3 regions of the Ralstonia condita genome follow, and region 2 is predicted to be linked to each of the others. Evidence: predicted binding sites of a transcription regulator. Region 2 holds the regulator's gene; each other region holds the start of a gene.
What was found. The regulator FliA, encoded in region 2, starts transcription of late flagellar genes. The targets are predictions, from matches to a motif close to CTAAAGTTTNNNNNNNNNNNGCCGNTA.
Positions count from the first base shown of each region.

Region 1 (9,684 bases), 480 kb from region 2:
GCGCTGGCCGCCTGTTGGTCGAACAGGTGCTTCACGCCAGTCATCGATACGTAGATCGAGCGATCCATGCAAGGCTCCTTGGTGGGCGGTCAGACGATTACATGGTCACCAAGGTCTGCAGGATGGTGTCCTGCGTCTTGATGGTCTGTGCGTTGGCCTGGTACGAGCGCTGCGCGATGATCATGTTCACCAGTTCCTGGCTCAGATCCACGTTGGATTGCTCCACCGCGGAGGACTGCAGCAGACCAAACGAGCCCATGCCCGGCGTCCCGAGGTTGGGGGCGCCCGAGTTGGACGTCTCGACCCACTGGTTGCCGCCGATGTTCTGCAGGCCTTCCGGCGCCTTGAAGTTGGCCATCGCGATCTGGCCCAGCGTGGCGGTACGGCCGTTGGAGTAGCGCGCCGTGATGGTGCCGTCGGTGCCAACCGAGTAGCTGGCCAGGCGGCCCGTGGCGTAGCCGTCCTGCGTGACGCCGGGCGCGGTGTCGTTGTAGCCGCCGCCGTACTGCGTGGTGCCCGTGAAGTCCATGCTGGCGATGCTCATGCCGGCAAACGACACGGCGATCTTGCTGGGCGTCGAGGTCAACTGGCCGTTGCTGTTGAACGTGAGCGTCGTCACCGGGTTGCCGCCGGTGGGGTTGTTGCCATCCACCTGCGAGTACACATCCCAGCCTGTCGCGGTACGCACGTAGTAGTTGGTGAGCATGTGCGCCGTTCCCGTGCCGTCATACACCTGTTCCGACACGGAATGGTTGAACGTGGCCGAGTTGGTGGGCGAGAACGGCGTGGTGGTCGGTGCGGTCGCTGCAGCGTCGAGGTTGATGCCGAACGCCGTGTTGGTGGTCGCGAGCGGGGCCAGGTCGTTGACCGGAATCTGCAGGTTGGTCAGCACGGCGGTGTTGACCTTGCCGGTCGAGTCCACGCCGTAACCGGTCAGGTTCTGGCCGGTGGCAGAAATGATGTAGCCGTTCTTGTCGGTCTGGAACTGGCCGTTACGCGAATACGACACCTGGCCGCTTGCCGTATCGACCATGCGATAGAAACCCGTGCCGTTGATGGCGATATCCAGCGGGTTGCCGGTAATGGTCACGTTACCCTGCGTGAACGACTGCGACACCCTGGTCACTTCCACGCCCTGCCCGACCTGGTTGTCGGACGCGCCCACCAGCGAGCGCGCATACACGTCGCCAAATTCCGCGGTCGATTTCTTGTAGCCGACCGTGTTGGCATTGGCGACGTTGCTGCCGATCACGTCGAGGTTTTTGGAGGCGGCGTCGAGACCGCTCAGGCCTTGCTGGAATCCCATAGTGTTCTCCCGTGGAAGATGAAAAGCGGGTTCGACCCGTTATTGAATGGTGGTGACGTCCGACAGCTTGGCCGTATTGCCCGAGGCCAGTTGCAGTTGCGTCGTGCCGTTGGTGATGGTCACGCCCGTGACCTTGTCAGCGCCAAGGGCGTTGGCCGTGGCTGCCTTGCCACCCAGCGTGGCGGACACCGAAATGCTGTAAGTGCCGTCCGCCACCGAGGTACCGCTGTCGTTCTTGCCGTTCCAGGTGTAGTTGCCCGAGCCGGCGCTCATGCCGCCAAGATCGACCTTGCGGACGGTGTTGCCGCTCGCGTCCTTGATCGTCACGACCACGTCGTCGGCGCCGTTGGGCACCGAGATGCCGAAGTTCGCCGAGCCCGAGGCAAGCGTCAGCGTGGAGGACGGCACCTGCACGGTACGCCCGATCAGCGACGACGCCTGCGTGGCGGCGTTCTGTGTGGCCATGCTCGACATCGTGGTGTTCAACTGCTGGATACCGTTCACCGTGTTGATCTGCGCCAGCTGCGAGGTCATCTGCGAGTTGTCCATCGGATTGAGCGGATCCTGGTTCTGCAGCTGCGCAACCAGAAGCTGCATGAACGTGTTCTGCAGATCGGTGCCGCTGGTGATGGACAGGTTGTTGCTGGTATTCGTGCTGGGGGTGCTGGTGGCGGAAGTGACGGTCATGATCGTGTCTCGCGTGTCTCGGTCGGGCTGGCGCCGCTTACTGACCCAGGGTCAGTGCCTTGGCGGCCATCGTCTTGGTGGTATTGGCGACTTCCACGTTGGCCTGGTACGAACGCGAAGCGGAAATCATGTTGACCATCTCGTCGACCACATCGACGTTCGGCATGGTCACGTAGCCGTCGGCGTCGGCCAGGGGGTTGCCCGGCTGATGCATGCGCTTCATGGGCGTGACGGTGTCTTCCACCACCCGGTCGACCGACACGCCGGTGGCGTAGTCGTCAGACTCCTGTACGGGCGTGAACACCACCTGCTTGGCACGGTAAGCCGTTCCGTTCGGGCCCGTCACGCTCTCGGCATTGGCCAGGTTGGAGGCTACGACGTTCATGCGCTTGGACTGCGCGGTGAGCGCGCTGCCAGCCACATCCATCACCTTGAATAGCGACATGTTGGTTCCGCTGTCTTAAAGCTGTTTCCGGACTGCGTCCGTTGTTGTGTGGGCGCTCTCCGGGCCAGATCAGCCTGGCCCGGGGCGCCGCATCACTCCCGCCCCTCTTTCTCGCCGCGCCTGACTGCTGCGCGATCGTCTTGCCTATTGCGCCGCGCTAGCTGCTCTGAATGGCCGCCAGCATCGACTTGATCTTCTGCGTCACGATGTTCAGGTCTGCCTCGTAACGCACCGTGTTGTCGGCGAAGCGCATGCGCTCGCCGTCCATGTCCACCGTATTGCCATCGATGGACGGCTGCTGCGACGTGCGGTACTGCACGTCGCCCTGCAGCGCCTTGGTCTGCTGCGACAGCGAAGCCTGCATCAGCGCCACTTCACCGGCCGGCGCGCCGTCAACCGTCAGATGGCCTGCAGCCGTTGCCGTCATCGGCAGGCTGTTACCGCTTTGCTGGCCGACCGCCTTCTGCAGCGCCGACTGGAAATCGAAGTCGCGCGCCTTGTAGTTGGGCGTGTCGGCGTTGGCGATGTTCGAGGCCAGAATCTGATGCCGCTGCGAGCGCAGCCGCAGTGCCTGCTCCTGAAAACCGAACAACTGATCCAGCTTGTCGACCATGTTTGCCATTCCTCGCGCGTGGCGCGTGATTGCTTGCGCCACCCGCCGGGTTCGTGTTTCGAATGCCGTGGGACCGAGACACCGGCATTGGCGGCCCCTTCAAAACCGCCAATGCCGTCTCCCAAACCGCTTGTTGCTGAGTTGCCGTCATGCAGCCTCAGTGGCGAAAGCCTGTCTGCGGATCCGGGGGCCGTCGGGAAAACAGCCGCCGGGGCAGGTCGCGCGAGCAAAGAGCACACACCGCGCAACGCCAGGGACTTCACCACGTTGCAAAGTCTAGGGGCCGGTGCGCAAGCGCATTCGTCCGAATAAGGGGGGGATTGACCGACATTTCCGCATTTGGCCCTCGCACACGCGTGGCTACACTTCACCGGACTTTTGATGGAGGGCTTTCCATGTCCACGCGGTTTGCACGCAGCGCGCACCCCCCGACCCGATCAGGCGCCACGGCCGTGGGGGCGGCCGCGCGCGGGCGCGGAATCCTGACCGTTCTGGCGCTGGCGCTGCTGGCAAGCCTCGCCCATCCGATCCTGGCGCGCGCCCAGGGCATGGTGCGGGTCGGCTACCCGCCGGCGGCCGCCAACCTGCACACGCCCGCTCAAGGTATCCAGCCCGCCACCACGACCATTCAGGGTCCGAACGCGATCCAGATGCAGATTCAGCAGCAGTTGCAATCGCAACTGGACATCCTGGGTGGCACGAATGACGCAGGCGCGCCGCGCGCATCCGTAGAGGTCGGCCCGGTCGACCCGCGCATTGCCAACCAGCCGTGCGACCAGATCGACCTGATGCTGCCGGCCGCCAACCGCCTGCGCGGCCGTATACAAGTGGGGGTCCGCTGCCGCTCCCCGCATGCCTGGGCGGCATGGGTCCCGGCCACCATCCAGATCACGGGAACGTATTACGTGGCCTCGCATCAACTGTCGCCCGGCAAGACGCTCGACATGGGCGATCTCGAAGCCCGTACCGGCGACCTGTCCATGCTGCCGCCCTCCGTGGTGCAGCAACCCGCCGACGTGGTCGGCCGCGTGCTCGTGACCAGCGTGGCGGCCAACCAGCCGCTGCGCGCCGAAAGCCTGCGCCTGCCGATTGCCGTGCAAGCCGGCCAGACCGTCAAGCTTGTCGCTGAAGGGGGTGGCTTCCAGGTTACAAGCGACGGGCGCGCCCTGAATCAGGCCGCAGTGGGCCAGGTTGCGCAGGTACGGACCGCCAACGGCAACGTCGTTTCGGGCATCGCGCAGTCTGTTGGCGTGGTTGCCATTCAGTTTTGAGACGAATTAATCACTTGCACAGTGTGATGATCCGTCGATGTTCCCCGCTAAAGTTTGGGTCGGGGTTGGCCGATATGGGTGTTAGGATGAACGCGCTCTTCGGAGACACCCGTGAAAATCAACCATATCGTCAACAACGCACCGGCCGCCGTGCCGACCAAGGACGCCACGTCCGGGTCGACGCGTGCCGCGAGCACGACTCCGGCCAGCACCGCGGCCTCGGGCTCGGCGCGCCACAGTGGCGACACCCCGTCGCTATCGGTCCAACGCGTCTCGCGCCAGGTGGGCAGCGGCGACTTCGACGCCGCGCGCGTCGAGCAGATCCGCAGCGCCATCCAGAGCGGCACGCTCAAGATGGACGCCGGCAAGATCGCCGATGCGGCGCTTTCCGCCGCGCAATCGCTGCTCTCCACGCGATCCAAGAAGGTCTGACGGGAGCTTCCCGTCTTCCGTCCCCCAATTCTGATGACGCCGCCGGCCCACACGGGCTGACTGCGGCGGGGCGGTATGCCAGCCGGCGGCTGCCCAAGCTACCCTGCTGGAGGCAGTAGCCATGGACAACACTCTTCTGATCCGCACCCTCGCCGACGAACAGGAACTGCTGCGCGCCGCCACCCAGACGCTGGAGGCCGAAGCGCAGGCGTTGCGCGACGGCGACATGGCCGAACTCGAGCGCATCACGCAGACCAAGCAGAAGCAGCTCACCGCCCTGGGCGAAGCCGATCGCGAGCGCCGCCTCTGGTGGGCGCAGCATGGCGGCGCCGACCCGTATGGGCTGGTCAAATACCTCCGCTCGGACGACACCGCCAGCCGCCTCTTCGACGAGAATCTCGCGCTCGCACGCACCCTGCGCCAGCGCAATATCGAAAACGGCACCCTCATCGACCTGCGCCTGCGCGCCACGCAGAATGCGCTGTCCGTGCTGCATGCGGCCAACAACGGCGGCGGCACGCCCTATGGCCGGGATGGCAAGCAACCGCTGTCGATGCCGCGCTTCTCGGTGGTTGCGCAGTAAGCCTCGACGCGCCCTCCTGCTGCTGTACGCCGCCTTCCGTGCACGTCAATGCGCGTGAAGTGGGGCTAGCTGCTGCCCTCTGATCCTGCTATCTATAGAGGGGCCTAGTACACGCGTCCATCCGGGTAGATAAAAGGGTTTACATCCCATTGATGGGTGCAACAAGCATGCTGGGGATTTATTCTGCGGATTTTGGCGGGGTTAATCCTCCGCGCCTGGCGACATAAACAAGAAAACCGGAAGGAAATTGCGCCTGAACGGCGTGCCAAGGTTTTGGCCCGGCGGCACCTTACCCAGGTGACCACCGGTTGAACGGGGAAACATACCGAAACCGCGCGCCGTTGCATTTCTACCAGCAACGTCTGTATTGGTTTGGATCGCGCCGATCCAAATCGACGTAGCACCAGCTGATTCCGGAAATGGGCAAACAACCATAACCAGACAGGCGGCGCAGTGAAATCAATCGTAGTCGAGGCCCACCCTTTGGTGCGTGCTGGCGCAACCCATGTTTTGCAGTCCCTGCCGGCCATTTCCGAGGTCGTCAGTGTCGAGCCGGACGAGACCCTCTTCGAAAATCTGGCGGCGCATGCGGACGCCGAACTGGCGCTGGTCGGCCTGCCCATACCGGGTATCGACGATGTGCCGGCCCTTTCCCGGCTGCTGCAACAGCCGCGCCCGAGGCATATCGCCGTGCTGGGTGAAACGGACTCCGCCGCGCATGTGCGCGCGCTCATGCAGTTGAATGTTTCAGCGTATCTGCTGAAAAGCTATTCCGGCAAATTGATCGCAGCGGCATTGGAACTGGTATTGGCAGGCGGGCGTTATGTGCCGGCCTCCGTCGTGCTCGCCCGGCCAGAGGCCATTGCCGCGGCATCGCCCGGCGGGAACAACGATTGCGCAATGCTCGGACTCACCCAGCGCCAATACGAGATCCTGGTATTGCTCTCACGCGGACACCCCGTCAAAACCATCAGCCGCATGCTCGGCATTTCGGAAGCGACGGCCAAGGCGCATATCAACGCGCTCTATCGCCGGCTGGAAGTCCGCAGCCGCACCGAGGCCGTATTCGTCGCCACGCAGCGCGGCGCGATGCTGTTGAATCACCCGCAGCTGGCCGAGCCGCCTCTGCGCCTGGCGCGTACCGGCTGACGCTTTTTCCATCGCCGCCGCATCACAAAAAAGCGGCGCCCCTGGTGGGGCACCGCTGGAAGCACCCACCCGCACTGTCGACATGCGGGCGGCGACAAGGAAAGCAAAAGATTTAGAACTTTGCGCGGACGCCCACGCCGAACGTATCAGCCGACGACAGATCGGACACCTTGTCTCGGAAGTACGCTGCATACACATCGGTGCGCTTGGACAGCGAATAGTCATAGCCGACCGCCCAGGTGTTGCGCTTGACGTCTGCCGCGCCCGTCGTTTTGGTGTACGCGTACGACGCCAGGACGCTGCCCGGGCCCACCGGAATCGACACGCCGAGCTGGCCGCCGTTGCTCTTGGCGTCGCCGGTGCTGATCGTGTTCTTGATGTACTGGTATTGGCCGTACAGCTTGACCACGCCAAAGTCGTAGGTAGCACCCAACTGCCCCGCCGTCTGGCGCGCAAAGCCAGCCACCAGGCTGTTCAGGTCGCCAGGCGCGCCATCGAAGCGCACCTGCTGGAACGCCGCCGTGGCTGCAAAGTTGCCACGGAAGTACAGCAGGCTGCCGCCCCACTTGTTCTGACCGTTGTGGCCGGCTTGCTCGCCCGCGCCGTAGATCAGGTTGGCCGTCAGGCCACCCATGTCAGGCGTCGAGTACATGATCGAGTTGTCCCAGCCCGAATCGCCCACCAGCCCCGAAATGCCCGCAGCACCGGTACGGCCGTTGCCGAGGTAGGTATGGAACACCATCGGCGAGAAGGTGTACGAATCGATGAACGGATTAAACAGGATCGTCGAAACAAAGTACGGCGGGGTGTTACGACCCAGCTTGACCGAGCCCCACGTGTTCGACTCCAGGCCGACGAACGAATTACGGGCAAAGAAATGGTCGCCGTCAAAGCGGCCGGCCTTGCCGGTGTCGGGGCGGAAGAAGGCTTCCAGCGTGAAGATCGCCTTCAGGCCGTTGCCGAGGTCTTCGCTGCCCCTCATGCCCCAGTACGACGTCGACATGCCGCCGGAATTGACGCCCCAGGCACGGTCCTGGCCGAAGTTCTTGGTTGCACCCGCCCAGGCGTCCACCTGGCCGTAGAGCGTGACGGACGATTGTGCCTGGGCCGCGCCCGCGGTCAGGGCTGCGGCGGCCAGCACCGCCAGCTTGAAACGTCGCTTGAATTGCATGATTGATTGCTCCCTCGTGTGGTTCCGTTGTGTTGAATCGGCTGAGTGCGCTTTCCGCGGGCGGGTGGCTCAACCTGCCGCGCAGCGTCGGCGCGAGTGAATGCAACAGCCGTGCCAATACGCTGCCGGCAGGCCGTGGCATCACGGGTGAATACGTTTGCTTGGGAAGGGGCGCAGACTAGCTTGAATACCCCAGGCAGACAAGTCCCCGCATAGGGGTGTGTAGCGCGGTTTCTGCACCGGACTGACGCAGTGTCGGATCAGTCGTTTTGCAGGACGCGGATGTCAACTTCGCGCGTGTAGCGATCGGGCGAGAAATCGCAATACGTCAGCGAAATCGGCATGTCGGCCACGCTGTAGCCGATGCGGCGCACGCGCACCAGCGGTACCCCGGCCTTCACGTCAAGCTGCGCGGCCTGATGGGCATCTGCCACGCAGGCCAGCGGGGCCTCCCGCGAGCGGGCGATGGTCAGGTTGGCGCGCTGGAACACCTGTACGAACAGACGGTCCTCGAAGTCGCGCGCCTCGAGCATGGCCGCCAGCCGCGACGTCAACCACGTGCGCAAGAGCATGACCGGCTGCCCACCCACCTGGGCGCGCCGCTCGACGAAGGCGACTTGCGCGCCCGGCTCAAGCCCCAGGGCGGCCGCCACGGTGTGATCGGCCGGCTCCAGCCGGAACGCACTGACGGTATAGACGGCACCAGGCGTGTACTCGAGCGCCGCATCCGACTGGCCGGGCGCGTAAAGTACCGGCCGATGCGGCCCCACCCGGTCGAGCACTACGCTGCGTTGTCCGCGCGAGCGCTTGAGCAGCCCGCGCGCCGCAAGCTCGTTCAGCGTACGGCGCGCCGTCAGCCGCGATACCCCGTAGCGCAGAGCCACTTCGTTCTCACTGGGCGCAACGCTACCGGCCGGCAACGCTCCATGCAGGATGTCGAGCCGGATGCGATCGGCCAGTTCAAGGTATTTAGGCAGGCGGGGCGTCATGCGCACGTTATACCGGAATGATCGTGGCGCGCGCCAATGAAAACGGCCCACCGCATGAGGTGGGCCATTTCCAATTGCCGTGCGCGCTGGGCGCCAATCAGGCGATCAGGCGATCAGGAACTTGTCGCGATTCTTGCCGATCCAGGCCGGCGCACGGCCGCGACCCGACCATGTTGCACCTGTCTTCGGATCGCGATACTTGGGAGGGACCGGCGCCTTGGCACCGGCACGGCGACCGCGACGCGGCGCCAAGCCCAGGTCTTCAACCGTCAGGCCATATTCGGCAACCGTCTGGCGCACTTGCTGGATCACGGTTTCCAGCTCTTTGGCGCGAGCGGTTTCGATCTGTTCTTCCAACTTGGCCTTTTGGGCAATCAATTCCTTGTATGTCGCCATATACGCTCCGGATAAAGTCTGGTGTGGGTCAGATATTAGATCAATTCTATTCTTAACAGAAACGATTTTTCAACATTGCCCCTCCGTACCGCAAGCGTCCATCAAGCACATGCGCTCGCATCAATCAATTCACGCACATCGGATGCTGTGCAATCCACCACAAAAATCGAATTGAAGCATTGGATTAACGCGCGCGACATCACTTGACTTCAAACCGATACCGCGTTGCATTCCAGCGCCGCATTCACAGCCCTCGCGCAAGTCCGGCACCTTGCTGGCAACGGTGTTTGGCGACCATTGCCGCTGCGCCGCCAGCGTAATCGGGGTTCACACGCAAGCTGAAGACATTGGAATGGACGGGCGCTGATGCTCAAAGTAATTCCCCGCCGATTTGCTGTGGAAGATTTTTCAAAGCGGGGCGTGTCTTGGCAGGCGGCGCAACACGGCAGCGGCCAATGCGTCCGTACCGTGTCGTTTTACCGGTTGCTTCGCGATTTGGCGTGCGGATAGGCCTTCGATTTTGCTGCCTCGGCGCAATTCTTTCTGCCAAGGCCAATTGAACGCATCGATGCGGATTTCATTCTGGCGATAGGTACACCTGTATGAATGCGCGCCCTGAGATGGACGCCGTTGCCCCCCCAA
Region 1 covers NZ_CATYWO010000002.1:419,401-429,084, forward strand. Annotated here, with positions in the region: gene flgF (flagellar basal-body rod protein FlgF) at 1-68, opposite strand, end outside; gene flgE (flagellar hook protein FlgE) at 98-1,306, opposite strand; gene R2N03_RS08500 (flagellar hook assembly protein FlgD) at 1,346-1,993, opposite strand; gene flgC (flagellar basal body rod protein FlgC) at 2,031-2,438, opposite strand; gene flgB (flagellar basal body rod protein FlgB) at 2,596-3,051, opposite strand; gene flgA (flagellar basal body P-ring formation chaperone FlgA) at 3,447-4,322, shown strand; gene flgM (flagellar biosynthesis anti-sigma factor FlgM) at 4,434-4,754, shown strand; gene R2N03_RS08525 (flagella synthesis protein FlgN) at 4,876-5,337, shown strand; gene R2N03_RS08530 (LuxR C-terminal-related transcriptional regulator) at 5,791-6,486, shown strand; gene R2N03_RS08535 (porin) at 6,599-7,657, opposite strand; gene R2N03_RS08540 (GntR family transcriptional regulator) at 7,918-8,646, opposite strand; gene R2N03_RS08545 (H-NS histone family protein) at 8,752-9,042, opposite strand.
Region 1: a site for FliA is predicted at 4,371-4,397, ahead of flgM (flagellar biosynthesis anti-sigma factor FlgM). Genes of this name have one in related genera too.

Region 2 (9,684 bases):
GCATGCCGTGGGCCCGTCGATCAAGCGCCTGCTGCTGCTCAACGCTGCCAGCAACGGCAAGACGCTCGATGAAGTGGTGGGTGCCTACCGCGACGCTAACCTGGCCGGCTGCATCCTGACCAAGATCGACGAGGCCGCCTCTGTGGGCCACGCGATGGACGTGATGATCCGCCGCCGCCTGCCGCTGCACTACGTGTCGTACGGTCAGCGTGTGCCGGAAGACATTGCGGTGCCCAACAAGAAGCTGCTCATCCACCGCAGCTTCCGCGCGGGCGCGGAGCAGTCTTCGTTCGCACTGGATTCGGATGAGTCGCTGCTGGTGGCGCAAGGTGCCGCGCGCAGCCGCGAACCCGGCCTCGCGGCTTTCGATTTCGCCTGAAAAGGGGGCGACCATGACGATGCCATTCGTCAAAGACCAGGCCGCCGGGCTGCGCCGCATGCTCGGCCAGGCCACCAGCCGCCGCGTGCTGGTGATTGGCGCGCAGGAGCAGGTCGATGACTTTGTCGACAACCTGCGCATCGCGCTGTCTGCGATGGGCCGCGACGCGGCCGTGGTGAGCGCGCAAGCCACGCTGGCCGTGGCCGGCATGCTGGAGCAGCACGACGACACGGCGGACGTCACCCTGGTGGCCGCGCATTTCGGAACGCGCGCGCTGAGCACCGTGGCCGAAGCCTGCGATGACGTGCTGCTGACCTTCTCCGATAGCCCGGAAGGCATCAAGAGCGCGTACACGCTGCTCAAGAAAACGGCCGTGCTGCAAGGCAGCGCCGGCATCCGCACCGTGGTGTGCGGTGCGCATTCGGTGGATTCCGCCGTACGCGTGTTCAGTAACCTGGCCAACACCGTCGGCCAGTACCTGAACACCCGCATCGATTTTGCCGGCTACCTCCCCGAGGATCGGCACGTTGAACTGGCGCTTTCGCTCGGCAAGGCCGTGGCCAGCGCGTTTCCCGCATCGCCCTCGGCCGTGGCCTTCCGCCAGCTTGCCGAGGAGATGCTGAGCTGGGCCAGCGCCGAGGCCCAGGCCGGCGAGGGCGAGACGCCGTCGCGGGTAGTGGTGTCGGCGCAGACACAGACGACGTCGATACCGACGCCCCGCGCCTCTGCGCGCGCGGCCGAGATGGTTTATTGAGGCGCGGCATGAACGAGGCGCCAAAGGCAGGCATGGATATGTACACCGCAACCGGTCGCAAGACCAAGTCCGACGAGATGGCCACGTACGCACCACTGGTGCGCCGCATCGCCAACCAGATGATGGTGAAGCTGCCGGCCAGCGTCGAGCTGGACGACCTCATCCAGGCCGGCATGATGGGCCTGCTCGATGCGCTGTCACGCTACGAGGAAACGCAGGGCGTGCAGTTCGAGTTTTACGCGGCCCAGCGTATTCGCGGCGCCATCCTGGACGAACTGCGCGGGTCCGACTGGCTGCCGCGCGGTCTGCGCCGCAACGCCCGCACGATCGAGCAGGCGATCCAGAAGCTGCAGCAGCAGAAGGGCCGGGCGCCCACGGAAACGGAAATCGCCGCCGCGCTCGGCATGTCGCTGGCCGAATACCAGAAGCAACTGGTCGACCTGCAAGGCAGCCAGCTGCTGTATTACGAAGATTTCGACCGCGAAGACGCCGACGCCTTCATCGAGAACCGCGCCGCTGAAAACGGCGCCACCCCGCTGGACCAATTGCTCGACCACGACCTGCGCGAATCGGTGGTGGCCGCCATCGAAGGGCTGCCCGAGCGCGAAAAGCTGATGATGAGCCTGTACTACGAGCAGGACCTGAACCTGCGTGAAATCGGCGCCGTGATGGGCGTGTCGGAGTCGCGCGTGTGCCAGATCCACAGCCAGGCCATTGCGCGCATCCGCGCCAGGCTGCGCGACCGCGCGTGGCTGCCGACGCCGACCTGATATCGCCCACCATCCCACTGCCAGTTGCCTAATGCGCGGCCAGCGAGTCACCTCGCGGCCGCGCTTTTTCGTTGGGCGGCGCCGTGGCAAGGCGCGCAGCGGCGGCATCCCGCACCCATGTCTGGCCATGCCGCAACAGGCAGGTGCGAGGCACGCTGCTCGATTCCCGAGGCGTATCGACTTTCACGGGGTGCAGGCGCAGCCGGGCGCCGGACAGGTTGATCAGCGCGCACATGCATTTCGGAACGCAAAATATGTACACAAAAGATGCTGCGAATTGTTGACAGGATGAATGGCCGCCGCCAAGATGCCGGCAAATGCGCGGCATCACGCCGCGCAAATGTCGGCAGACCGAGTACCTTGCCCCGTCTGCCTCAGCACGCTCCCGGCACGTACACGGGGGCGGCCCCTGGAGACAAGACCATGCGCCAATCCCCCGGCCAACCATCGCCTGCTTCGGCGCCCCGCGTCGATCCCGTCAACGAACGTCTGCCGCTGCCCCGTCTGTTTGCGCTGGGGCTGCAGCACCTGCTGGTCATGTATGCCGGCGCAATTGCGGTCCCGCTGATTGTCGGCAATGCGCTGGGCCTGTCCAAGAGCGATCTGTCGTACCTGGTCAATTGCGACCTGTTTGCGGCGGGTATCGGCACGCTCATCCAATCGCTCGGGTTCCTGATCTTCGGGATCCGCCTGCCGGTCATGATGGGCGTGACGTTTGCTGCGGTGGCACCGATGATCGCCATTGGTGTGGAGCCCGGCATGGGGCTGCCCGGCATCTTCGGGGCGTCGATCGTCTCGGGCGTGTTCGGCATCGCCATTGCGCCGCTGATGGGCCGGTTGCTGGGCCTGTTCCCGCGCGTGGTGACGGGCACGGTCATCATGCTGATCGGCTTTTCGCTGCTGAGCGTAGGCATCAACTGGGCCGCGGGCGGCCAGCAGATGATTCCGCAGGTGGTCGACGGCGTGAAGCACATGGTGCCGAACCCGGCGTTCGGCGATCCATTCGGCCTGGCCATCGCAGCGCTCGTGCTGGTGACGATCCTGCTGCTGACGAAGTTCGGTAACGCACTGCTGTGCAATATCGCGGTGCTGCTTGGCATCGTGACGGGCACCCTGGTGGCGGCGGCGTTTGGCAAGGTGTCGCTGGCCGATGCGAGTGCCGCGCCGCTGATGACGCTGGTGACGCCGTTCCACTTCGGCATGCCGAAGTTCGAGTTGTCGGCCATCATCTCGATGTGCATCGTGATCGTGATCACGCTGGTGGAATCAACCGGCATGTTCCTCGCGCTGTCGCACGTGGTGGGCAAGCCCATCTCGCGCAACGAACTCACCAACGGCCTGCGTGCCGACGGTCTGGCGACGGTGGTGGCGGGGGTGTTCAACACGTTTCCGCATACGTCGTTCTCGCAGAACATCGGGCTGGTGTCGATCACGGGCGTGCGTTCGCGCTATGTGGCGGCCGCCGGCGGGTTGCTGCTGATCGTGCTGGGGCTGTTTCCGAAGCTGTCTTACGTGGTGGCTTCCGTGCCGCAATACGTGCTGGGCGGCGCGGGCATCGTGATGTTCGGGATGGTGGCCGCAGCCGGCATCCGCATGCTGGGCATGGTCGACTTCCAGCAGCAGCGCCACAACCTGTTGATCATCGCCGTATCGGTCGGCTTTGGCATGATGCCGACGCTGGCGCCGGCGTTCTTCCACCACTTTCCTGACTGGACGCACCCGATCACCCACAGCGGCATCGTGCTGGGCACGCTGGTGGCCGTGGTGCTCAACGCCTGGTTCAACGGCATTCGCGGCTCGCACGAAGTCATGCACGGCGCGGCCGCCGCGGCGCACTGAGTACCGCATCCCTTGCACACGCAACACCCCGCTTTCAGGCGGGGTGTTTTGCTTTGGCGACACCATGTTCTGCGCAAGCGTTTGCCGCGCCAGCGTGCCGCACGACGCATGCGTTTTCACCGTTCTGCAAATAAAGCGCTCTACGGTGTCCCGATCTTCCGGGGATGGGGTATGCCATGCAGGCACTGGTAGGACGATTTGAAAAAACCGCGGCGGGGCGCAGCGAGATCGCCACGCGCGGCGGCACGTTGTGCCGCTCGAGCCGCGCACTGCTGATCATGGTCGATGGCCAGACAGACGCCCAGGCGCTGGCAGCGCGTGCCGGCCAGCTTGGCCTGGAGGCCGGCGCGGTGATCGCCTTGCTGGAGGCTGGGTTCATCCAGCGAGCCGATGCCGCGCAAAGCGCACCGGTGGCTGGGCCGCCCACGCCCGTCCAGACGGCCATCACGCCGCACCGCAAGCGTTCGGTGGCTGCAGCGCGCATGTATCTGATGGACATCGCCGCGCGCACGTTCAGTTCGGTCGAGCATCCGATCCGCATGCGGCTGGTCGAGGCCACTGACTGCGCTTCTGTGGAATGTGCATTCGAAGCGCTGGTGGCTGCATTGCGCGAGGCGACCTCGGCGTCGATGGTGGAACAGGTCGAGTTATCGTTCCCGGGCTTTTTGCCGGCCGAGGAAAACCGCCTGCTGAGTTGAGCGTGTCCGGCATCGGCAAACCGGCGCGCCACTTATCTGGGTCAGGGCCGGCTGCCGCCACCGCTCTCCGGATACCCACGGCCTCCGCACGGTTCGGCATGCGCCGACGGTGCTGAGAGAATCGCAAAGGTTCCGATGGTGCCGCCAATCACCGTCAACAGGGCAACGGCGAGCAGGAAACTTTTCATCACGCGTTTCATGGCTACCCCCTGGGTGGCAGGCGTTATCGCTTGAAGTGTAGTTCGCGCTAAGACCAGAACAAATGCGAGCGCCCATCAGATGCCGCGATGCATCACTCGAATGCGTGTGAGGATTATCGTGGTCGAGCGGCAACGAACCATCGCTGGTTCGTCGAAGCCATGCTGTGAAAAGGCCTCGCTGGCAGCTCGTGGGGACTTGGCGATCGTGCGAGCACATAAGCGGTTCGACCCACCAGAGGCAGAGTTCTCTTTTCGCCGTGCTCGAATTGCAAGTCGAAGGCGAGGCTGCAGTCCTTACCTGTGCGCGTTTGGCTCATTGCGAAAATGTGAACTAAGCCTAGTCACAGGGTCGGCCAAGAATCGCTGCCGCTGCCTGCAGACGATTGTCAATGAACGTCAAGCAGCTATCCAGGGGGCTTTGCCTTAACGCGCGCCAGTGGCCCTGCTGCTGCGCTTCAACCGAGTTGTTTGCTTAGCCCAGCGACGCTGTCATGCACGCAAGGAGGTGTGTGGCCGCGCCTTCCAGGTGCCCTTGAAGCCTCCGAACGGCCTGCTCTGTTTCGCCTCGAGTTAGATGCTTCACGATAGCGTCATGTTCGCTCAGCCAACGAGGTTTCTTTACCGGCATCGTGGCGTAAGCGCTGATGAACAGGACACACGTCCGACGCAGGGCTTCGATCATGGCAAGCTGGCGCTGCCGTCCTGCGAGTTGATAGATCGTCCGGTGAAACGCCCAGTCGCCATCCGCCCAATCAGGGCCGCCAGCGTCCAGATCGGACTTGAGGCGCACGCGGTCGATCTCTTTAAGGGCGTCCGGCGTCATAGCTGCTGCGGCTCGCTGAAGGCAGTCACACTCCAACAGGATGCGCAGGTCATATATCTCGCGAACTTCGCCAGGAGTCAGGCTAATGGTTTTGGCGCCACGATTGACCTCAATTTCTACCAGCCCCTCACCGGCCAGGATGCGTAATGCATCCCGAATAGGAATTCGGCTGACACCGAATCGCTGGGCAAGCTCGACCTGGGACAGATCAGTCCCGGGGCGCAGAACACCAGTCATTAGCTCGCCTCGCAATTCGCTGGCTATCGTTTCCGGCGTCATTGTCGTGCACCTCGTCATTGCTTTTGCTAAAAAGGTATTGTATACATGTATACAGATATACTTCAAGGACAACAGATGGCCAAAAACCATGATTACACAGCGGAGATTGTCTGGACGGGCGACCGCGGCGAAGGAACAAAGACCTATCGAGGCTATGATCGCACTTGGCGTATTACAACGCCGGGCAAGGTGCCTATTGCATGTTCTAACGACCCGATGCTCGGAGGCGACCCTTCCAAGCCCAATCCGGAAGATCTGCTTCTGGCGAGCCTTTCTGCCTGTCATATGCTCTGGTATTTGCACCTAGCAAGTAACGCAGGGATCGTCGTGAAGCGGTATGAGGACACTCCTCTTGGGGTTGGCGAGACCGGATCGCGCGGCGAGGGACGTTTCATCAGGGCTGCGCTTCGACCCAAGATCGCGGTGGAGCGCGGCGCGGACCTGGCAAAGGCCGATTCGCTGCATCATGAAGTCCATCATTTTTGCTTCATTGCGCGATCTGTCAATTTTCCGATCAGCTACGAGGCAACCTATATCGAAGTCTGATCCACGAACCACGTGCGCGAGGCACGCTGTTCGCTTCGAGAAGAAGAGGGCATTCGCGCTACTCTCGATAGCGCTGCCCGACTGCCTTAACGTCACGAATGAACAAGAACTACCTGTTGGACAACGCGCGGCCGGAAGCGGGGGCCCGCTTCAAGGCTATTTCGACTTTGTTTGATCGCTGGACGTTCGCGCAAATTGAGGCGCTCGGCATAGCACCAGGGTGGCGCTGTTGGGAGGTCGGTGCAGGAGGCGTCAATATTCCTGAATGGCTTGCGGCCCGCGTCGCACCCGCTGGCCGGGTGTTGGCAACGGATATCGATACCGTGTGGGCTTCCACCGCGACTTCGCAAGGGGTGGATGTTCGCCGCCACGATGTCGCTAAAGATCCACCGCTATGGACCGAACTCGATCTCGTGCATGCCCGGCTTGTGCTCGTCCATGTTCCCGAGCGTGAGCGGCGAGCACTTCGTCATATGATCGCTTCCCTCAAGCCCGGCGGCTGGCTTTTGATCGAGGACGCCGATCCAGCGCTGCAATCGTTAGCGTGCCCTGATGCGCATAGCAGCGAATCATTGCTCGCGAACAAGATTCGCGATGGTTTCCGGCGCTTGATGAAGGAACGTGGCGTCGACCTCAGTTATGGCCGCAAGCTTCCCCGATTGTTGCGCGATGCCGGCCTCACCGATGTGGCGGCGGAAGCTTTTTTTCCTGTGACGCACTCCGCAGGGGCAATCCTGGAGCGCGCAACGGTGGAAATGCTCCGCCCCCAGCTTTCTGCCGCATCGCTAGCCACCGAGGAGGAAATTGAACGCCATCTTGCCAATCTGGATGCAGGGGGTGTGGACCTTACAACTGCTCCGTTGATCTCGGCTCGAGGGCGCAAGGCGCACTGAATCTTATACCAAGGAGAAAGCGCCCCGAAGGGCGCTGTCACTGCGGACTTTATCCGGTGAAAAACGTAAAGGGGTACTCCGTCATCGTGCGGCTCGTAATGGCGTGATCACGCTGCTCGCTGCGCAACGTCGTCCTTCAGCAGGCCACGCGCCCGCTGGTTCGACTTGAAGATGTTGTCGCGCACCGGCATCGCACCGGTCTTTACGCTGTGCACCCATTCCTGGGTCGACATCACCGCCGCAAAGCGCGATTGCAGCACCACGCAGAACACCCGGTGGATATCTTCGGCGCTCGCGAAGCCGGCCTGGTTTTGATACGGCACCGTGCCGGATGCATCGTGCAGAAACTCGACCGCCGTGCCATTGTGCAGCGCATGGTTGATCGTGGAGGCATCGCAGTTGTGTGTCATGTAGCCGACCACCGTGAGCGTGTCGATGCCGCGCGCCTGCAGCCATTGCGCCAGGTCGGTCTCGGGGTAGGCGCTCGGCAGTTGCTTGCGCATGTAGTGATCGCGCGGGCGCGACGCCACCACCGGATGCAGCTGCCAGCCATCGGTATCGATGGCGAACAGCGGCGAGGTGGCCGGCGAGGTCTGCTGCACGACGATCACGGGAATGCCCGCGGCGCGCGCCGCATCCATCGCCATGCCGATGTTGGCGACACTCTGCTGCGGGTCCGGATACTCGATCGGCAAGCCGCCGGTGAAATATTCGTTCTGTACGTCGATGACGATCAGGGCGCGCTTGGGGGTGGCATTTGCAGTCATGACAAGGCTCCTTCAGGTGAGTGGGACCGGGCATTTGCTTGAGCCCGTGGACAGCATCTTCGTCGATGGCTATCCTTCCGCATAGTGGCCCGGAAGACATTCAGCGAAAGAATCGGGCCAAACAACGGAGTCGCCATGCCACCCAGGGAAATCGCCGTTCTGGCCTTCAACGACATCAGCCCGTTTCACCTTTCCGTGCCGTGCCTGGTGTTCGAAGACCGCGTCAGGGCGGGGCTGCCGTCCTACAACCTGCGCATCTGCGCCGGCGAGCCCGCCCCGAAGGGCGGTCTGCGCACCACCGCCGGTTTTGCGGTGCAGACCGATCTGACCCTACAGGACGCGGCTCGTGCTGATGTGCTGATCGTGCCCTCGTGGCGCAGCGCGCAGGAGCGCCCGCCAGCGCCGATGGTGGACGCCGTGCGTGCCGCATATGAGCGTGGCGCCACGGTGGTGGGACTGTGCCTGGGCGCGTTCGTGCTGGCAGAGGCGGGCGTGCTGGAGGGCTTTGAGGCGACCACGCACTGGAGCGCGGTCGAGGTGTTCTCGCGCCGCTACCCGCGCGTGAAGCTTGTGCCGGATGTCCTGTATCTGGATGCCGACGACGGCCGGCTGGTGACGTCCGCCGGCACCGCGGCGGGGCTGGACTGCTGTCTCCACCTGGTGCGGCGCTGGCACGGCGCGGAGGTGGCCAACCGCGTCGCGCGGCGGCTGGTGGTGGCCCCGCATCGGCAGGGCGGGCAGGCGCAGTACATCGAGCAGCCGTTGCACGACGCCCCGGGCGGCGACCGCTTATCGGATCTCCTGAACTGGACGGTGGCGAACCTGGGCGAGCCTCACACGCTCGACTCGCTGGCCGAGCGCGCCGCCATGAGCCGCCGCAATTTCACCCGGCGTTTTCGTGAGCTGACCGGCACGACGGTCGGCCATTGGCTGCTTGGGCAACGCCTGGCCTATGCGCAGCGCATGCTGGAAACGACGCGCCAGCCTGTGGAGTCGATCGCGCAGTTGGCGGGCTTCGGCAGTGCGGTGTCGCTGCGGCAGCATTTCAGCCGGGTGTACCACACGTCGCCGAGCGCTTACCGTGCGATGTTTGCGCAGGCCTGACGGCAGAATGCGACGCCCGCGGCATCACTTGCTCAGTTCATGGCCGATGACTGCGCCGGCTGCGGCACCGCCGATGGTGCCGGCCGGACTATGCGTGAGTTCGTGACCTGCCACGCCGCCCGCCACCGCGCCGCCTGCCGTACAGGCCGCGAGCGCCGGGGTCAGCACGGCCATGGCACATACCAGCACTGTTTTCCATCTGTTCATGATGCCCTCCTGAGAAGCTCGCCCGATCCAACGGACGGCACCCTCGGGAGCGCAAGGCACGTGCCGCGCTCACATGAACATCGGGGACATGGACAGATGCGACAGCACGATCACGATGACTTGCGCAACCACCAGCAGGATCAGCGGTGAGAGGTCCAGGCCGCCCAGCGGGGGCACCACGCGACGGATCGGCCGCAGCAGCGGATCGACCAGCGTGTTCAGCACGGCGCCCATGGGCGAATGCGGCGCCACCCATGACAGGATGGCCGACACGATCGTCACCCATACCAGGACGTTGAAGCCCCATTTGAGCACCGTGAACAGCGCGGCCACCAGGCCCATCGGCAGCACAGCCAGCGGGTTGGCCCCCACAGAAGCCACCAGCAGGAGCAGATACACCAGCGCGGTGGCATAGGCCGCGACCA
Region 2 covers NZ_CATYWO010000002.1:901,058-910,741, forward strand. Annotated here, with positions in the region: gene flhF (flagellar biosynthesis GTPase FlhF) at 1-379, shown strand, start outside; gene R2N03_RS10615 (MinD/ParA family ATP-binding protein) at 393-1,133, shown strand; gene R2N03_RS10620 (RNA polymerase sigma factor FliA) at 1,142-1,903, shown strand; gene R2N03_RS10625 (nucleobase:cation symporter-2 family protein) at 2,327-3,742, shown strand; gene R2N03_RS10630 (hypothetical protein) at 3,919-4,440, shown strand; gene R2N03_RS10635 (hypothetical protein) at 4,482-4,640, opposite strand; gene R2N03_RS10640 (GntR family transcriptional regulator) at 5,113-5,742, opposite strand; gene R2N03_RS10645 (OsmC family protein) at 5,818-6,288, shown strand; gene R2N03_RS10650 (methyltransferase domain-containing protein) at 6,387-7,181, shown strand; gene R2N03_RS10655 (cysteine hydrolase family protein) at 7,289-7,948, opposite strand; gene R2N03_RS10660 (GlxA family transcriptional regulator) at 8,084-9,052, shown strand; gene R2N03_RS10665 (glycine zipper 2TM domain-containing protein) at 9,077-9,259, opposite strand; gene R2N03_RS10670 (YggT family protein) at 9,329-9,684, opposite strand, start outside.

Region 3 (9,684 bases), 490 kb from region 2:
AAAGCGAAGGCGCAGACAAGGTCGGCAGCGACATCGCGCTGGTCTTTGACGGTCAGCAGCACGCTGCGGTCGTGAAATCGATGGGGGAAATCGCCACCAACAAAAAGACCAACGGCGTCGGCCGGAGTGACGAAGCTGCATGCCAGCACGTGTTTCTGTCAGCGGTGCTCACCTTGCAGGAGCGCGCTCGCGAGATGGGCGGCAATGCCGTCATCAATATCAAGAGCAACTACAAGAACAATCTGACTTCCAGCGCGACTGATTTCACATGCGGATCGGGCGCCATCATGTCTGGTGTGGCGCTCAAGGGCGAGGTCGTGACGCTCAAGAAGTGAGCCGCATGGTTGCGCTGCCTGCCAGCCCGACGGGCCGGCAGGCGTCAGGCAAGAGGTTTGACAGCGGCGACGTTGACCAGCGTCTCGCGCCGCTTGCCAGGCTTGGGACGATGCAGGCCCAGACGCTCGAACAAACCAAAGTCGGCTGCCCGGCTCCACCAGAGATACGGCAGCGAAACATGACGCGGCTCGAAATGAAAGCCGCCCGTGCGCAGCATCTGCAGATAACCGTCTGCGCTTTTCTGCACATGCATCGGATGCCGGAACAGCAAGCGGATCACCCAGGATTTGATATACGCATCCGTGGATTCGGCAAACAGCAGCAAGCCGCCCGGTTTCAATACGCGGTGAAACTCAGCCAGCGCGCGCTCCTGCTCGACCAGATGATGAAACGTCTGATGGCAAAACACGATGTCGGCGCACGCATCCGGCAGCGGCAGTGCCGCACAATCGCCCTGCAGGATGTCCACTGGTGTACCGATGGCGCGGGCGGCTTCACGCGCCGCGTCGAGGGATGGCGCGTGACAGTCCACACCGACGATGCGCTGCGGAGCAAACGCTTGCTCCAGCAGGCGGAATGAGATGCCCTGCCCACAACCCACGTCCACCATGACGGGTGCGGCGGGCAGCGGGGTTGTGATCAGACGCCTGAGGTCGTTGATGGCCACACGCAATACATGATGCTCCCACGTGTGCGTGCGCAGAAACCAGACGCCAAATGCGGTTTCCGGAATAGATGAACCAACATGTGCAGGCGTAGACGTAGTTTCCATAATCGAAAAATGACGTGGTGAAAATCGGCGAAGCATGTAAGGCCGGCGCATTGTACCGACAATGAACAACGGTTTTCAAAGCCCATTGAACGACGTAGCATCGCGTTTTATCCCGGCACGCCACCCAACACAATCCATTCACAAATCATCAATGCGTCCAGATATTTCCAACATCGAGAAACACGAGCACATCGACGTCGCCATCATCGGCGCGGGCCCTTCGGGTGCGGTGGCGGCGGCCCTGCTGCGAAAGGCGGGGCGCAATGTGCTGGTGCTCGAACGCCAGCATTTTCCACGGTTCTCGATCGGCGAGAGCCTGCTGCCGCAAAGCATGGCGTATCTGGAACAGGCAGGAATGCTGCAGGCGGTGGTGGAAGCCGGATTCCAATACAAGAACGGCGCGTATTTTGTCCATCATGACAAAAGCGCCGCGTTTGATTTTCGCGATAAACATTCGGCGGGCTGGGGTACGACATACCAGGTCGAGCGCGCGACGTTCGACCAGGTCCTGATCGACTGTGCTGTGCAACAAGGTGCGGAGGTACGCTTCGGCCATACCGTGCGTGCCATGCACACGGGTGATGCCCCCGTGCTGGAAGTGGAGGACGAGGCAAGTCAGGCCTATGCCGTCCACGCCCGCTTCGTGCTGGATGCCAGCGGCTTCGGCCGGGTGCTGCCGCGCTTGCTGAACCTGGAAGCCCCGACCGGCATGCCGACGCGCGCCGCGCTGTTCTCGCACGTGCGCGACGCCCTGCCCGCCGGCAGCACCGACCGCGACAAGATCTGCATTGCCGTGCACCCCGATCGTCGCGATGTCTGGTACTGGATGATCCCGCTGGCCAACGGCCGCTCGTCTGTCGGCTGCGTGGCCGAAGCCAGCTTCCTCGATGTGCCGGAAGCCGAGCGTGAAGCGACGTTGCGTCGCCTCGTCCAGGCCGAGCCGAATATCGGCGCACTGATCGGCGACGCGCCATTCCTGATGCCGGTGCGGCAGATTGGCGGCTACTCGGCCAACGTCGAGCGCCTGTATGGCCCTGGCTATGCGCTGCTGGGCAATGCGGGGGAGTTTCTCGATCCGGTGTTTTCCTCGGGCGTGACGATTGCGCTGCGCTCGGCGGAACTGGCCGCGCGTACCCTCGTACGCCAGCTCGATTGCAAGGCCGTGGATTGGCTTGCCGACTATGACCGCCCGCTGCGCAAGGGTGTCGACACATTCCGTGCCTTCGTCGAGCGCTGGTACACGGGCGAACTGCAGGACATCATCTTCCACCCGCGCCACTCGCCTGGCATCCGCCGCATGATCAGCGCGATCCTGGCCGGCTATGCCTGGGACGAGACCAATCCGTTCGTCGCCGACCCGGTGCGGCGTCTCAATACGCTGCACGAAGTCTGCCGGATGGAAATGGCCTGACAGGCCGACCCGCAACGCTCGCCTGGCCGGTCGCGGCCTGGGCGCGCTTACCGACGGCGTGCCAGCAAGTCATCCACCACCGGCACCACGGCCAGCAGCATCAGGATCGACGCCAGCGGAATGGTGGCGGCATAACCCAGGTGCTTGAATCCCAGCGCGCCCGTCACCCCGCCCACGAAGAACATCGCCAGCAACGAGGCCAGCAGCCGCAGCTTGGGCCGGTTGGCGACCACGGCGGGCAGATTGCGGTGGCCTTGATTCCAGTACAGCGCCTTGCCGATCTCGATCCCGATGTCGGTGGCCAGCCCCGTCACGTGCGTGGTCCGGATCTCAGCCTTCGAGATTTTCGTGATGATCGCGTTCTGCAGGCCCATCATGAAACACAGCAATGCCACCGTGGCCGGTACGAACACCACGCGGTATTGCCCGAGCGACGTGCCCATCAGACCGAAGAGCAGCAACAGCCCGGCCTCGAGCATCAGCGGCAATGCGAATTCGCTGTGCGTGCTGCGGCGGCGTCCCCAGTTGACCATGACGGCCGTGCAGGCTGCGCCGCACACGAACGCCAGCAGCGAGGCAAAACCCGCCAGCACGAGGACCGCGTTGCCCAGAACGAGATCGTCCGCCATCGCCGAAACGATGCCGGACATGTGGGACGTGTACTGCTTGACCGCGAGAAAACCACCCGCATTGGCGGCACCGGCCACGAAGGCGAGCGACTGCCCGAGGCGCCGGTTGGCGTCGTCGGTGCGCTCGGTGCCCGTCAGGCGACGGAGGTATTGGATGGGCATGACCAGTCCAGGCGGTAGTGGAGCCGACATTATGCGCCGCGCCCTGTCACCGCCTCGTCAGGTCAGGGGTTGATGTACTGGAACAGCGACATGCCCTGCATGGCGGTAAACGTCTTCTGCGCAGCCTGCAGCGACACCTGCTGCTGCGAGAACTGCGAGATGGCGCTCGTGTAATCCACCGACTGCAGCTTGGAGATCTGCTCCTTCAACTGCTCGCCGTAGTTCGAGCCGCTGCTGTTGAGCGTGGTGATCTGCGCCTGCTGCGTGCCCACCGTCACCTGCGCCTGCAGTGCGACCTGATAGGCATTGTCCAGATTGCCCTGCGCCGTCTGCACGGCCTTCTGCAGGTTGGCAACGTCAGTGGCCTGGGTGGCGGCGTTGATCGGGGTCGAGAGCGCCGTGATCAGGTTTTCGTATGTCTTGAAGATGCTCTGATTGGCCGACGGATTGGCAGGGTCGGTATTCGGTATGCGCACGAACACGGAATCGCCCGCGACCGAATTCGGCATCGAGATGTTCTGCGAGACCTGCACCGTGGGAGGCTGGCCGGTGCCGACATACTGGACCGAGCCGCCCGAGCTGACAAACGGATCGGTCGTGCCGTTGGCACCGCCGAACAACGCCACGCCCGACGGATCACGCTGGTTGGCGATCGACAGCAATTGCTGATACTGCTGCTTGACCTGCGCCAGCACGCCGATGCGTTGCGAATCCGTCATCAGCGAAGTGTTGGCCCCCACCATCGACTGCTTGCCCTGCTGCAGCGTCGTCACCAGGTTGGTCAACGCCGACGAGACGTTCGTCAGCCGTGCGTCCGTTGCGTCACGGTTGACCTGGTATTGGTCATTGGCGTCCTGCGTCTGCTGCAGTTGCGCCATCTGGCCAAACGCGCTCGGGTTGTCACCCGCGCTATTGAGCGCAATGCCGCTCGCGAGCTGCTGCTGCAACGTCAGCAGGTTCGATTGCGTGTTCTGCATTGAGGCGCTGGACAGCGCGAAGAACTGGGCGGTACTGACTCGCATGATCGATCCGGGCGGATGGCTATAGAGCGTGTAATCGGCAGTCTGGCGTGATTCTTCAGTGGCGCGATCAGCCGTTGGCGATCGACAGCAGCGAATCGAACAGCGAATTGGCCGTCTGCATGACCTTGGCCGCTGCCTGATAGGCCTGCTGGTACTTCATCAGGTTCATCGCTTCATCATCCAGATTGACGCCCGAGACGGATTGCTGCTGCGACGTCGAGCTTGCCAGCAGCGCCTTCTGCGACGTCAGATTGGTACCGGCCGTGTTGGCCTGCACACCCACCTGCGTGACCAGACTGTTCCAGGCCGTACCGATGGAGGCGGTGCCACCGTCGAGCAGCGTGGCGTTGCGCAGACTGGCAAGCGCACTGGCGTTGCCGTTGTCGGTACTGTTGGCCGTATTGGCCGAGATGGTGAAGGTATCGCCGTTGCCGGGCGTGCCGGAGAGCGTCATCTGCACGCCGTTGAAAACGTACGTCGCGCCCTGCGTGTAAGGTGCGGTGCCGCCGGTGTAGGTGGTGGACGTGCCGTTGGCAGTCACCGTCACGGTGCTCGGAAAGCCCGAGAGTGACCCGCCCACCGCCGAACTGTAGGTCAGGCTGATCGGCGACGTGAGCGGCGAACTGGCGTACGTGCTGTTCACACTGAGGGACGACACTGCTGCGCTACCCGTGTTGTTGCTGCCCTGGGTGAGCACCACCGGCGTGGCGGCCGCCACGTCGTGATAATCGGTGGTCAGCGTCTGCATCGTGGCGGCGGCGTCGGCGGTCGGACGCACGAGGAAGGAGTCGCCGCTGTTCATCGTGCCCGACAGGTTGAGCGTGACGCCGTCGATGATGGTCGGCCAGCTCGTCACGGTCTGAGACGCAGAGCCGTCCGGATAGTGCGAGATGGTGTAGGCGCCGCCCTGGTACTTGACCTGGTAGTCGTAACCCTGGCCCGCGTTGGCGTTGGTGATGCTGGCCGTGAGGGTGGCGCTGCCGGTGTTGTTGCTGCTGGCTGCAACGCTGGGCCCGGCCACCGAGAACAGATCGGTACCCAGGTTTCCGTTGGCATCCATGCCCAGCTTGTTCTGCGTGTTTACGTCGGCCGACACGGCTGCGGCGAGACGGCCGAGGCTGTTTTGCGCCGGAATGAGCGTGTTGCGGCGGAAATCCATCAGCCCGCCCAGCGCGCCACCGCCCAGTTGGCTGTCATCGATGGTGACCGTACCAGCCGGACTCTTGTAGCCCACCGACAGTTGCGTCGGGTCGTACTCCGACGGCACTGCCGTCAGCTGATAACTCTGGTTGCCCTGCACCAACGCCTGGCCGTTGCCGACGTAGATGTTGTATTGCCCGTCGCCGGTCTGCACCACGCTCGCCTTGATCGACTGGTTCAGCGTCTGGACAAGCTGATCGCGCTGGTCACGCAGATCGTTCGCAGGCTGACCGGTGGAGGCCTCAGCCTTGGCAATCTGGTCATTCAGGGCGGCGATCTGCTGGGCGGTGCCGTTGACGGAGCTGATCTGCGTCTGCACCTGCGTATTCACCTGCCCGGACAACGCATTCAGCTGCCCGGCAATGGAATTGAAGCGGCTCTGCAGACCGGATGCCCCGTTCAGAAACACCTGACGCGCAGTCGTGCTGGATGGGTTGGAGGCCAGCCCATCGGCGCCATTGAAAAAACTGGTGAGCGCCGAACTGAGGCCACTGTTGGAGTCCGACACGTATTTGCTCAACCCCGAAAGGAGGCTATTGAGCTGGTCAGCCGCGCTCGTGGCGGCCTGGCCGTTCTGCACCTGCGCGGTCAGAAACTGATCGTAGATGCGCTTGACGGTCGTGACATTGGCACCCTGGCCCAGATAGCCAACGCCCGCGTATAGCGGAATATTCTCCGTCTGCACGGCTTCCTGCCGCGAATAGCCTGGAGTATTCGCGTTGGCAATGTTGTTGCCGGTCACCTGCAAGTTGATATCGGCAACCCGCAGGCCGGTCGCGCCAATGTTCAGGAGGGAGCTGCTCATGGTTGTCTCTGTGCGGGCGGCACGATACCGCCGGGATGGGCCCTGGAAACAACATCGGCCGGCTCAGGACAAACTTGAGTCGGCCGACGCAATTAAATGTGATCAAGAATCAACTTCAAACGATCTGTCTGAGCACCGCCATGATCTTGTTGGCGTAATTCGGATCGGTCGCATAGCCCGCCCGCTGCAGGCCCTTGGCGAATGAAGCCGCGTCGTTGCCGTTGCCCGCCGCCACGACATGGCTGTAGCGCGGGTTGTTGGCCAGCAGGTTCGCGTAGTCCTTGAAGGCTTCCGCATACGAGCCGTACGCACGGAACTTCTCCTTGACCTTGTGCGCGACGCCGCCGACGTATTCGGTGGTGGTCACCTCGGCCGTCTTGCCCGTCCATGATCCGCCAGCCTTGATGCCGAACAGGTTGTGCGTGTTGCTGCCGTCCTTGGCATGGATCTCGCGGCGCCCCCAGCCGCTCTCCAGCGCGGCGTGGCCGATCATGAAGTTGGCCGGAATCCCCGTTTCCTGCGCCGCCTGCGTGGCGTGGCCGATCAGCTTGTTGTAGAAGCTCGTCATGCGTTCGCCGCGCGGCTCGGATGCCACGGTGGACAGATCCACGTCGGGCGGTGCGCTGGCGGTGTTGCTTTCGGCTTCGGCCTGCTTGCGCAGGGCAGCCAACGCGCGCTGCACGCGCGCTTCCAGGCCCGGTCGCGGCACGGTGCTGATCCCCGAGCCATCGTCTTCCACGCCGGAGGCGGCAGATGCCGCCATGCTGTTGAGCGACGAGCGCGCGATCGCCTTGGCCGCGTCGGTGGCAGAGCCGCCCGCGCCGGGCAGCGCGGTATTCGTTGCCGTCGTGCCCGACAGGGCTGTATTCACCGGCCCTCCGGCATCCGGGTTCACTCGGTTGGCCTGGCGCAGCATCTGCTTCAGCAGTTGATCCGCCACGCCCACGCCGCGCGCGGCCATGGTCTGCGAGAGCTGCTGGTCAAGCATCGACGTGTACATCTTGCTCGACGACGAATCGAGCAGCCCAGTCTGCGGCGACGCATCGCGCATCTGCTTGAGCATCATGTTCACGAAGATCGCGTCGAACTGCTTGGCGACGGTTTTGGCTGCGCCGGTCGGGTCCGTACGCGCCGCCTGCTTGAGCGACTCGAAACCCTTGGAATCGAGCGCCAGACGGCCGGTGAGGTCGGTCGGGTTCATCTTGGCCTCCCCCGCGTCAGATGATTTCCAGGTCGGCGCGCAGCGCGTTGGCCGCCTTCATCGCCTGCAGGATCGAGATGAGGTCTTGCGGGTTGGCGCCGATCGCATTGATGGCCTTGACCACATCTGCCAGGTTGGTACCGCCCTTCACGTTGATGAGGCTCCCTCCCTGTTGCTTGACCTCGATGTTCGAGCGTGCCGCGGCCACGGTCCGGCCTTGCGAGAACGGCGCAGGCTGGCTCACGACCGGTTCGGTGCTGATGGTGACCGAGAGATTGCCATGGGCCACCGCGCAGGGTTCAAGCTTGACGAGCTGGTTCATCACGACCGAGCCGGTGCGAGCGTTCACCACTACGCGTGCCGCAGCCAGCGCTGGCGTGACTTCGATGTTCTGCAGCTTGGCAACAAACCCGACGCGGTCGGAGGCGAGCGCCGGTGCGCGCACGTTGATCGTGCGGCCGTCGGCGGCCTGCGCGGTGTCCATGCCAAACTGCTTGTTGATCGCGTTGACGATGTTCTGCACCGTGCCGAAATCGGTCGTGCCAGTGTCGAGCTGAATGCTGCCGGCCTCACCCACCGAGGCCTGCACGGCACGTTCCACCGTTGCCCCGTTGGCGATGCGGCCAGCGCCGAGCTGATTGATCTGTACCTTGCTGCCATTGGCTGCCGCGCCTGCGCCGCCAATCACGACATTGCCCTGTGCCAGCGCGTAGAGCTGACCGTCCACACCCTTGAGCGGCGTGAGCAGCAGCGTGCCGCCGCGCAGGCTCTTGGCGTTACCGATGGAAGACACCGTCACGTCAATCGTCTGGCCAGGCCGTACGAACGCCGGCAGCGTGGCCGTCACCACCACGGCAGCCGTGTTCTTGAGCTGGATGCTCGCCCCGGCCGGCACGTTGATGCCGAACTGCGTGAGCATGTTGTTGAAGCTCTGGATCGTGAACGGCGTTTGCGTGGTCTGGTCGCCGCTGCCGTCCAGGCCGACGACGAGGCCGTAACCGATCAGCGCGTTGTCGCGTACGCCGGCAACGGTGGTCAGATCCTTGATGCGGTCAGCATGTGCCGTGGTCGGAACAACCGCCGAAATCGCGCTCAGTGCCACCAGGGCCGCGCCGATGATGCGATGCAAATTCATGGCAGCTTCCTCAGAACGGCGACACGGTCAGGAAGAACCGCGACAGCCAGCCCATCTGCTGCGACTCGGCCACATAGCCCGTGCCGCGATATTCCATGCGTGCGTCCGCCACCTGGGTGGACAGCACGGTGTTCTGGTTGTTGACGGTGGTGGGGTTGACCACGCCCGAGAACTTGATCGACTCGGTGCCCTGGCCCACGGCCATCTGCTTTTCGCCGCTCACCACCAGGTTGCCGTTGGAGAGGACCTCCACGACCGTCACGGTGATCGTGGCGGTGAAGTTGTTCTGCGCGCCATTGGCGCCCTTGCTGTCGAACTTGTTGGTGTCGCTTGCCGACACACCGAGCAGCGACAGCACGCCCGCGTTCATGCCGGCGAAGGTCGGCACCGAAGCGCTCATGCTGCCGGTGCGGTTGACGCTGCCGGAGGTCTGCTTGCTGGCCGCCGTGTTCTCGGTGATGACGATGGTGATGGTGTCGCCGACCATATGTGCACGGCGGTCTTCGAACATGCCCCGGAAGCCTCCGCTGCCCGACGCCACCTCCTGGTAGATCGCCCCGTTCTGGCGCGGCGCCATCACCGGCATCGGCGGGCGCGCGGTGGTCGGGCCCTGCACGATCGGCGCCGGCGGTGGCAGCATGCCGCACGCCGTGGCCAGCAAGGCGGCCGTGCCGAGCACGGCGAGTCGAACCATCCGTAACCGGGACACAGCGCGGCCGCTGTGCGTGGGCGAGTAAACCGGGGGGGTATGCATCGCAGAACTTCCTTGAAAACAACGCCGCCCAGCTTAGAGCTGCGACAGCTTCTCCAGCATCTGGTCGGAGGTCTGCACCGACTTGCTGTTGATCTCGTACGCGCGCTGCGTCTGGATCATGTTGACCATCTCTTCCACCACGTTCACGTTGGACGTTTCCACGTAGTTCTGGTTGAGCACGCCCACGCCGTTCGATCCCGGGTTGGCCAGGTTGGCGGTGCCGGACGCTTCGGTCTCGGCATACAGGTTCTCGCCCA
Region 3 covers NZ_CATYWO010000002.1:408,452-418,135, forward strand. Annotated here, with positions in the region: gene R2N03_RS08440 (hypothetical protein) at 1-335, shown strand, start outside; gene R2N03_RS08445 (class I SAM-dependent methyltransferase) at 380-1,108, opposite strand; gene R2N03_RS08450 (NAD(P)/FAD-dependent oxidoreductase) at 1,260-2,519, shown strand; gene R2N03_RS08455 (YoaK family protein) at 2,567-3,310, opposite strand; gene flgL (flagellar hook-associated protein FlgL) at 3,373-4,332, opposite strand; gene flgK (flagellar hook-associated protein FlgK) at 4,400-6,337, opposite strand; gene flgJ (flagellar assembly peptidoglycan hydrolase FlgJ) at 6,453-7,538, opposite strand; gene R2N03_RS08475 (flagellar basal body P-ring protein FlgI) at 7,555-8,673, opposite strand; gene R2N03_RS08480 (flagellar basal body L-ring protein FlgH) at 8,684-9,427, opposite strand; gene flgG (flagellar basal-body rod protein FlgG) at 9,461-9,684, opposite strand, start outside.
Region 3: a site for FliA is predicted at 6,390-6,416, ahead of flgK (flagellar hook-associated protein FlgK). Genes of this name have one in related genera too.